DNA from 2 places in the Mycobacterium sp. NGS48 genome. Region 2 is predicted to be linked to the other one. Evidence: riboswitches for the same ligand, from Rfam matches in the RefSeq annotation. Region 2 holds a riboswitch; the other holds the start of a gene.
The links. A riboswitch is a leader RNA that binds a small molecule or an ion and turns the genes downstream of it on or off. The one in region 2 is predicted to bind magnesium.

Region 1 (3,407 bases), on a different contig from region 2:
GGTGACCAACGCCGGCGGCTTCGGCGTTCTCGGCGCCGTCGCACACAGCCCGCAGCGGCTGGATAGCGAACTGAGCTGGATAGAACAGCAAACCGGTGGCAAGCCGTACGGCGTCGACCTGCTGCTGCCGCCCAAGTACGTCGGCGCCGAATCCGGCGGCATCGACGCGGGGCAGGTGCGAGAGCTGCTGCCCGAAGAGCACCGCGCGTTTCTCGACGACCTGCTGGGCCGCTACGACATCTCGACGGCCAGCGACCAGTCGAAGCCGCGGCCCACCGCCGGGCTGAATGTGTCGCCGAAGGGCTATCAGCCGCTGCTCGATGTGGCCTTCGACCACGACATCCGCCTGATCGCCAGCGCGCTGGGCCCACCCCCCGCGGATTTGGTCACCCGCGCCCACGACAACGACGTGCTGGTAGCCGCGCTGGCAGGTACGACGCAGCATGCGCTGCGGCACGCGGCCGCCGGGGTGGACCTGGTTGTCGCCCAGGGCACCGAGGCCGGCGGCCACACCGGCGAAGTGGCGACGATGGTGCTGGTCCCCGAAATCGTCGACGCCGTTGCGCCGCTGCCCGTTCTGGCCGCCGGCGGGATTGCCCGCGGCCGCCAGGTCGCCGCGGCGCTGGCCCTGGGCGCCGAGGGGGTGTGGTGCGGATCGGTGTGGCTGACCACCGAGGAAGCCGAGACGCCGCCGGTGGTCAAGGACAAATTCCTGGCCGCGTCGTCGTCGGACACGGTGCGCTCACGTTCGTTGACCGGCAAACCCGCGCGCATGCTGCGCACCGCGTGGACCGACGAGTGGGAACGGCCCGAGAGCCCGTCCCCGCTCGGCATGCCGCTGCAAAGCGCGCTGGTCGCCGACCCGCAGGTGCGCATCAACCAGGCCGCCGGCCACGCCGGCGCCAAAGCCCGCGAGCTGGCGACCTACTTCGTCGGCCAGGTGGTCGGGTCGCTTGACAAGGTGCAGCCGGCGCGGTCGGTGGTGCTCGAGATGGTGTCGGAGTTCATCGACGCCGTCGGGCACCTCGACGAGCTGGTCGATCGGTGAGTCCAGCCGGCACCCGAACCCGCCGTCGCCGCGCGGTCAGCGACGAGGACAAGTCGGCCCGACGTGACCAGATTCTGGTTGCGGCCAAGAAAGTCTTCGCCCGCAAGGGTTTTCACGCCACCACGATCGCCGACATCGCCAAAGAAGCGGGGCTGGCCTACGGGTCGGTCTACTGGTACTTCGACTCCAAAGATGAGTTGTTCAATGCCTTGATGGCTGTCGAAGAGCAAACGCTGCGGGCTCACGTCTCGGCGGCCGTCGGCCCGTCACCCGGCGGCGAGGCGCGATTCCGCACGGCGGTGCGGGCGACGTTGGAGTTCTTCGAAGCCGACAAGGCCGCGGTCAAACTCTTGTTTCGCGACGCCTATGCGTTGGGGGACCGGTTCGAGAAGCACCTCGGCGGCATCTACGAGCGGTTCATCGACGACATTCAAACTTTCATCGTCGTGGGTCAGCAGCGCGGCGAGGTGGTGGCCGCACCGCCCCGGATGGTGGCCTACACGTTGGCGGCGCTGATCGGCCAACTGGCCCACCGGCGGCTGTCCACCGATGACGGCGTCACCGCTGCCGACGTCTCCGATTTCGCGGTGTCGCTGGTGCTTGACGGGCTGCGGCCGCGACATGCCCGGACTGGTCCGTAGTCAACGGCATAACCGCAGTTCACGGCATTCAGCAGTGGTTCAGCACATTCACAGGTGTGTTTGAATTGACCCGATCGGCGTCTTCATGCATCATCGGTTGGGTAAGCACCTCGTTAGGCGAGGCGTCTACATGGATACAGGCCACTGACCCCGAACGTCGAGAGACGCCCAGGGTCAGGACAGCTCCTCCCGGCTTAAGGGTTGAGCCCAAGTGGCTTCCGGTTTCCGGATACGCCGTGTAGTGCCGAAGCTCTGACGAGTGGGGTGCGGTTTCCCGATAGTGATCGGGTTCTGTATTCCTGCTTGCGCGCGAAACGTGCGGATAGCCGCACACCATACGGCCGCGAGGAGGTGAGGGACGCATGAGTTCCAGTGATAGTCCGGACCGATATCCGGGCTTTGTTTCGTCCCGATCCGGCCTCCGGCACGCCGCGCTCAGCTGAGCAAGCGCGTTTGCCTCAAGGCGCCGTTTCGGACGGGACATCCGAATCCTGTTGTTCCCGTTTGATTTTCCGCTTAGGAGGCGACCATGACCGCTGCACTGTACGACGAAGTGGTAACGGCAACGCAGACGCCGAAGCTGAGGGTGGTGCCCCAGCCGACGGCGGCGACCAAGCACGTCTCCAAGCCGTCCGATCGTCTATTCGCCGGTGACCCGCTGGTCGAGGGGGCGGCCCGGCTGCTGTCCATTCCGCTGCGCCAGCTCTACGCCGCGCTGTGGCGGGCCGGCGTGCTGGAGATCAGCTCGTAACACGTGTCGTCGCTCCCGGCACTGAGGTGTCTCCCACCTCGGTTCCGGGAGCGCCTTATGTCTGGGCCGCAATGAGCGCGCTCAGTCCGTCGCGGTAGGCGACCAGGCTGTGGCGCCACCCGATGTCGATCGGACCGCCGCTGTCGACGGTGATTTGGCTGCCGACGTGCACGTACGGCGACGGCGGTACGTGCGGGACGATGTCGAGGAAGTTGACCACGCGAAAGCAGCTTTCGATGGCGGCGTTGAACGCCGCGGCGAAGTCGACCAGGCCGACTCGCGGCCCGGCGAGCGTGATGAGTCTGGGTTCGATGGTGTTGGGCGGCATGTTTTTGAAAATGTCGGGCGCCGCGAGCACGGCCAGCGCCCCGCCGAGGCTGTGCCCGGTCACCAGGATCTGATCGCAGCCCGCGGTCGCGGCGGCCAGATCCGCGGCGATGCTGGTGCGAATGGTCTCGTAGACATCCTGGAAGCCGTCGTGCACCTGACCGAATCCGGCCAGCGGCCGATAGTTCTCGGGGACGGCGTCGAGATCGGCCACCCAATCCGCGACGTCCGAGGTACCGCGAAACGACAAGAACGCGGTGCGGGTGGTGGTGTTGTGACCCATCAACCCGAAAATATTGGTGTCCTTGGTCATTGCCGCCACGGCGGGATGCGGGTTGATCATCGCGGCCAGCACCACCCCGCTGGCCTGGATCAGCGAGGTCTGCACGAATCCCGGCGGCAGTGCCGGGGCACTGCCATCCATCACGGTGTATGCCGCCGTCGCCAGCGGCAGAACCACGTCGCGGGCAAACACCGCGTCGAAAGCCACACCGCAGTCTAAGGACGGCCGCCCCGCCTTCGTGGACGTTTGACAGCTACGGCTGGGCCGGCGTGGTGACGGCCGTGAGCTGCCACTCGTCGAGCCACGGCTTGATGAGCTCGGCCACTGAGAACCGCGCCGGCCTTTCACAGCCCGGCT
Region 2 (3,407 bases):
GTGTCAGCGCCCGCTCGTATGCCGCCACCGAGGCCGCCAACGCGGTCGCTGCGGGTTAGGGGGGCGGCGCCATGGATTACGGAGCATTCCCACCAGAATTCAACTCCGCCCGCATGTACGCCGGCGGTGGTGCCGGGTCGTTGATGGCGGCGGCGTCGGCCTGGGATGGCTTGGCCGCCGAACTCAGTTCGGCGGCGGCTTCCTACTCGTCGGTGATTTCCGGCCTTGCCGGCAACACCTGGCTGGGCGCTGGTTCGGCGTCGATGGCGGCTGCTGCCGCGCCGTACGCGGCATGGATGAGTACCACTGCCGCGCAGGCCGAGTACACGGCCGGCCAAGCCAGGGCGGCCGCGGCGGCTTATGAAGCGGCATTTGCAATGACGGTTCCGCCACCGGTGATCGCCGCTAACCGCAGCTTGTTGATGTCGCTGGTCGCGACCAATGTGCTGGGTCAAAACACCCCGGCCATCGCAGCGACCGAAGCACATTACGGCGAAATGTGGGCCCAGGACGCCGGAGCAATGTACGGCTATGCCGCCGCCTCGGCCGTTGCCACGAAGGTGGACCCGTTCACGCCGCCCCTGCAGAACACGAACCAGGCCGGCGTGGCTGCACAGGGCGTCGCCGTCGGTCAATCCATTGGATCTGCGTCCGGCTCCGGCGTGCAATCGTCGCTATCCCAAGTGGTTTCGATGACGCCCAGTACATTGCAGAGGTTCGCGGCACCGGGAGTTTCGCCGGGGCTAGCGCCCGGCGATATCACCAACGCCGCAACGAATCTCATGAGCAGCTCGTTGACTCCGATGTCGTTGGCCGGCATCACCCAAGTAGGAGCGGATCTATCCGTCATCCATGCCCTCAACACCGCCGGTTCAGCCAGTGGGCTAGGGCCGGGCATTCTGACGCCGGGTGCGGGGATCAGCGCGGTTGGGCCAGCAGGCTCAGCAAGTCTGGGTGGCGGTGTATTGGCGGGAATGGGCCGCGGAACCACGATCGGATCGTTGGCGGTCCCGCAAAGCTGGGCCGTTGCCCCGGCGACGACCCCCTCGGCGACGGCGTCATTGGTCTCTAACTGGACCGCCGCCCCCCAGTCCGTAGCGGGGGAGATGGCCGGGACGCCCGGCATGCCGGGGATGCCGATGGTGGGGTCGTCCGGACGAGGGTTCGGTTTCGCGGCGCCCCGGTACGGGTTCCGTCCCATGGTGATGGCACATCCACCGGCTGCCGGATAGTGGAGGATGATCGAAAACACCAGTGCCCGAACGAGTTTCTGATGCGCAGGCAGAGCTGATCGCGCTGCCCGGCAATTGCCGCCGTTGAGTTGGTCGCCGCCGGTGTCGTAGACAAGCGAGCCGGCGACACGGGGCCCGGAAGCGCTCACAGCGGTTCAGCAGCTCGCAAACACTTCTAGTTAGCTCACGACGAGCGTGACGAGTAACCGCCATCGCCGGCGGCTCGGTGAACGCGGTGCTCAGCGCCACCACCCAGGCGAGCACCGACTCGACACCGCACCCGGTACCGGCACTGCCCAGCAACTTCTGACCGGGCCACTGCCGACGTTATCGAATGCGGTTTCAGGCGAAGCGAGTTGACGTGCCTCGATTCCGGTGCCACCATGGCCTCTGCAAGCACCTCGCTAGGTGAGGCGTCTGCACGGATATAGGCCACTGACCTCGAACGTCGAAAGACGCCCAGGGTCAGGACAGCTCCTCCCGGCTTAAGGGTTGAGCCCAAGTGGCTTCCGGGACAACCGGATACGCCGTGTAGTGCCAAAGCTCTGACGAGAGGGGTGCCGAGCCCGGTATTGATTGCCGGGTCGCCTCATCCCTGTGTGCAACCGTGTCGGCACCCCCGTGTGCCTCGGCCGCGAGGAGGTGAGAGCGAGATTGAGTCCCAGTGATAGTCCCTATCCGAGATCGATGACCGTTTCGTTCGAATCCGTCCCCGGCACGGTTTTCTCCATCTGATTCGGCTCGCCCTGAATGAGCTGATCGGCACGTCTTCACGTTAGGCGTGGGTGGTTTCGGCATGCCCTGATGCCACCGTGGCGGCTGGATTCGGCCTGCTCCCCGAAGGAGAAATCCGATGACTTTTCTGACTACACAGCCCGAAATGTTGACGGCAGCCGCCGGCAACCTGCAGGGCATTGGTTCTGCGATGTCGGCGCAGAACGCGGCCGTCGCAGGCCCGACAAGCGCGGTGTTTCCCGCTGCCGCTGACGAGGTCTCGGCGCTGACCGCAGCGCAGTTCGCTGCGCACGCACAGCTGTACCAGGTCGTCAGCGCACAGGCTGCGGCGATTCACGAAATGTTTGTGTCCACCATGCGCGCCAGCGCCGGGTCATACGCGGTCACTGAGGCCGCCAACGCGATCGCGGCCGGTTAAGGAGGGGTGTAGCAATGGATTTCGGAGCATTCCCACCAGAATTCAACTCCGCGCGCATGTATGCAGGGGCTGGCTCGGCCCCACTGCTTGCCGCGGCATCGGCGTGGCAGGGACTGGCCGCCGAATTGCGTTCGACAGCGGCCGCCTATGAGTCGGTGATCGCCGGGCTGACGAGCGAAGGGTGGATGGGGCCGGCGTCTGCATCGATGGCGGCCGCCGCCGCGCCGTACGCGACGTGGATGAGCACGACTGCCGCGCAAGCGGAACAGACCGCCGCGCAAGCCACGGCAGCGGCTGGCGCCTACGAGGCGGCGTTCGCGATGACGGTGCCGCCGCCAGTGGTCGCGGCCAACCGGACGCAGTTGGCTTCGCTGGTTGCGACCAACGTTTTGGGGCAGAACACACCGGCGATCGCGGCCACCGAGGCCCACTACGGCGAAATGTGGGCTCAGGACGCGACCGCGATGTACGGGTATGCCGGATCGTCGGCAGCCGCCTCGAAGGTCACCCCCTTCCGCGCGCCGCGGCACAACACCAACCCCGCGGGTTTGGTCGCGCAGCAGGCCGCGGGTGCTCAAGCCGCCGGCGCCAGCACGCAGTCACAGCTGTCCCAGCTGGTGACCGCGATGCCGACGACGCTGCAGGGGTTGGCATCACCGATGGCAGGCACCGGGTCGGGTTCCGGGCTTGGGGGCCTTTTCGGTGGGACGGGTATTCAACCCGGAGATATCACGAACGGAATCACAAACCTGATGAGCAGCTCTTTCAGCCCGATGGGCATAGCTGGTATCACCCAGATCGGGGCGGATGCCGCCGTCATCCGCGGTGCGGCAATAGCGCCCTTCGACCCGCTGGCTCTGGGCGGGCTGGACGGACTCCCAGCCGTGGCACCGGGCGCCGGGATATCCGCGATCGGACCGGCCGGCTTGGGCGGAGGCGCCGTTTCGGCGGGGATCGGTCAGGCGAAAATGGTCGGCTCCTTGTCGGTGCCACAGGGCTGGGCCGCCGCCACCCCGGTGGCC

Region 1: linked by a shared signal. The riboswitch ahead of AC5Y42_RS13855 (Rv1535 family protein) and the one ahead of AC5Y42_RS18110 (PE family protein) in region 2 are both predicted to bind magnesium.

What each region holds. Positions count from the first base shown of each region.
Region 1 is NZ_JCALCY010000006.1:167,196-170,602, reverse strand. Features, by position in the region: gene AC5Y42_RS13865 (NAD(P)H-dependent flavin oxidoreductase) at 1-1,048, shown strand, start outside; gene AC5Y42_RS13860 (TetR/AcrR family transcriptional regulator) at 1,045-1,689, shown strand; M-box (ykoK) riboswitch at 1,792-1,960, shown strand; gene AC5Y42_RS13855 (Rv1535 family protein) at 2,219-2,440, shown strand; gene AC5Y42_RS13850 (lipase family protein) at 2,496-3,257, opposite strand; gene AC5Y42_RS13845 (chymotrypsin family serine protease) at 3,304-3,407, opposite strand, start outside.
Region 2 is NZ_JCALCY010000011.1:77,843-81,249, forward strand. Features, by position in the region: gene AC5Y42_RS18100 (PE family protein) at 1-59, shown strand, start outside; gene AC5Y42_RS18105 (PPE family protein) at 72-1,232, shown strand; M-box (ykoK) riboswitch at 1,626-1,796, shown strand; gene AC5Y42_RS18110 (PE family protein) at 2,086-2,385, shown strand; gene AC5Y42_RS18115 (PPE family protein) at 2,400-3,407, shown strand, end outside.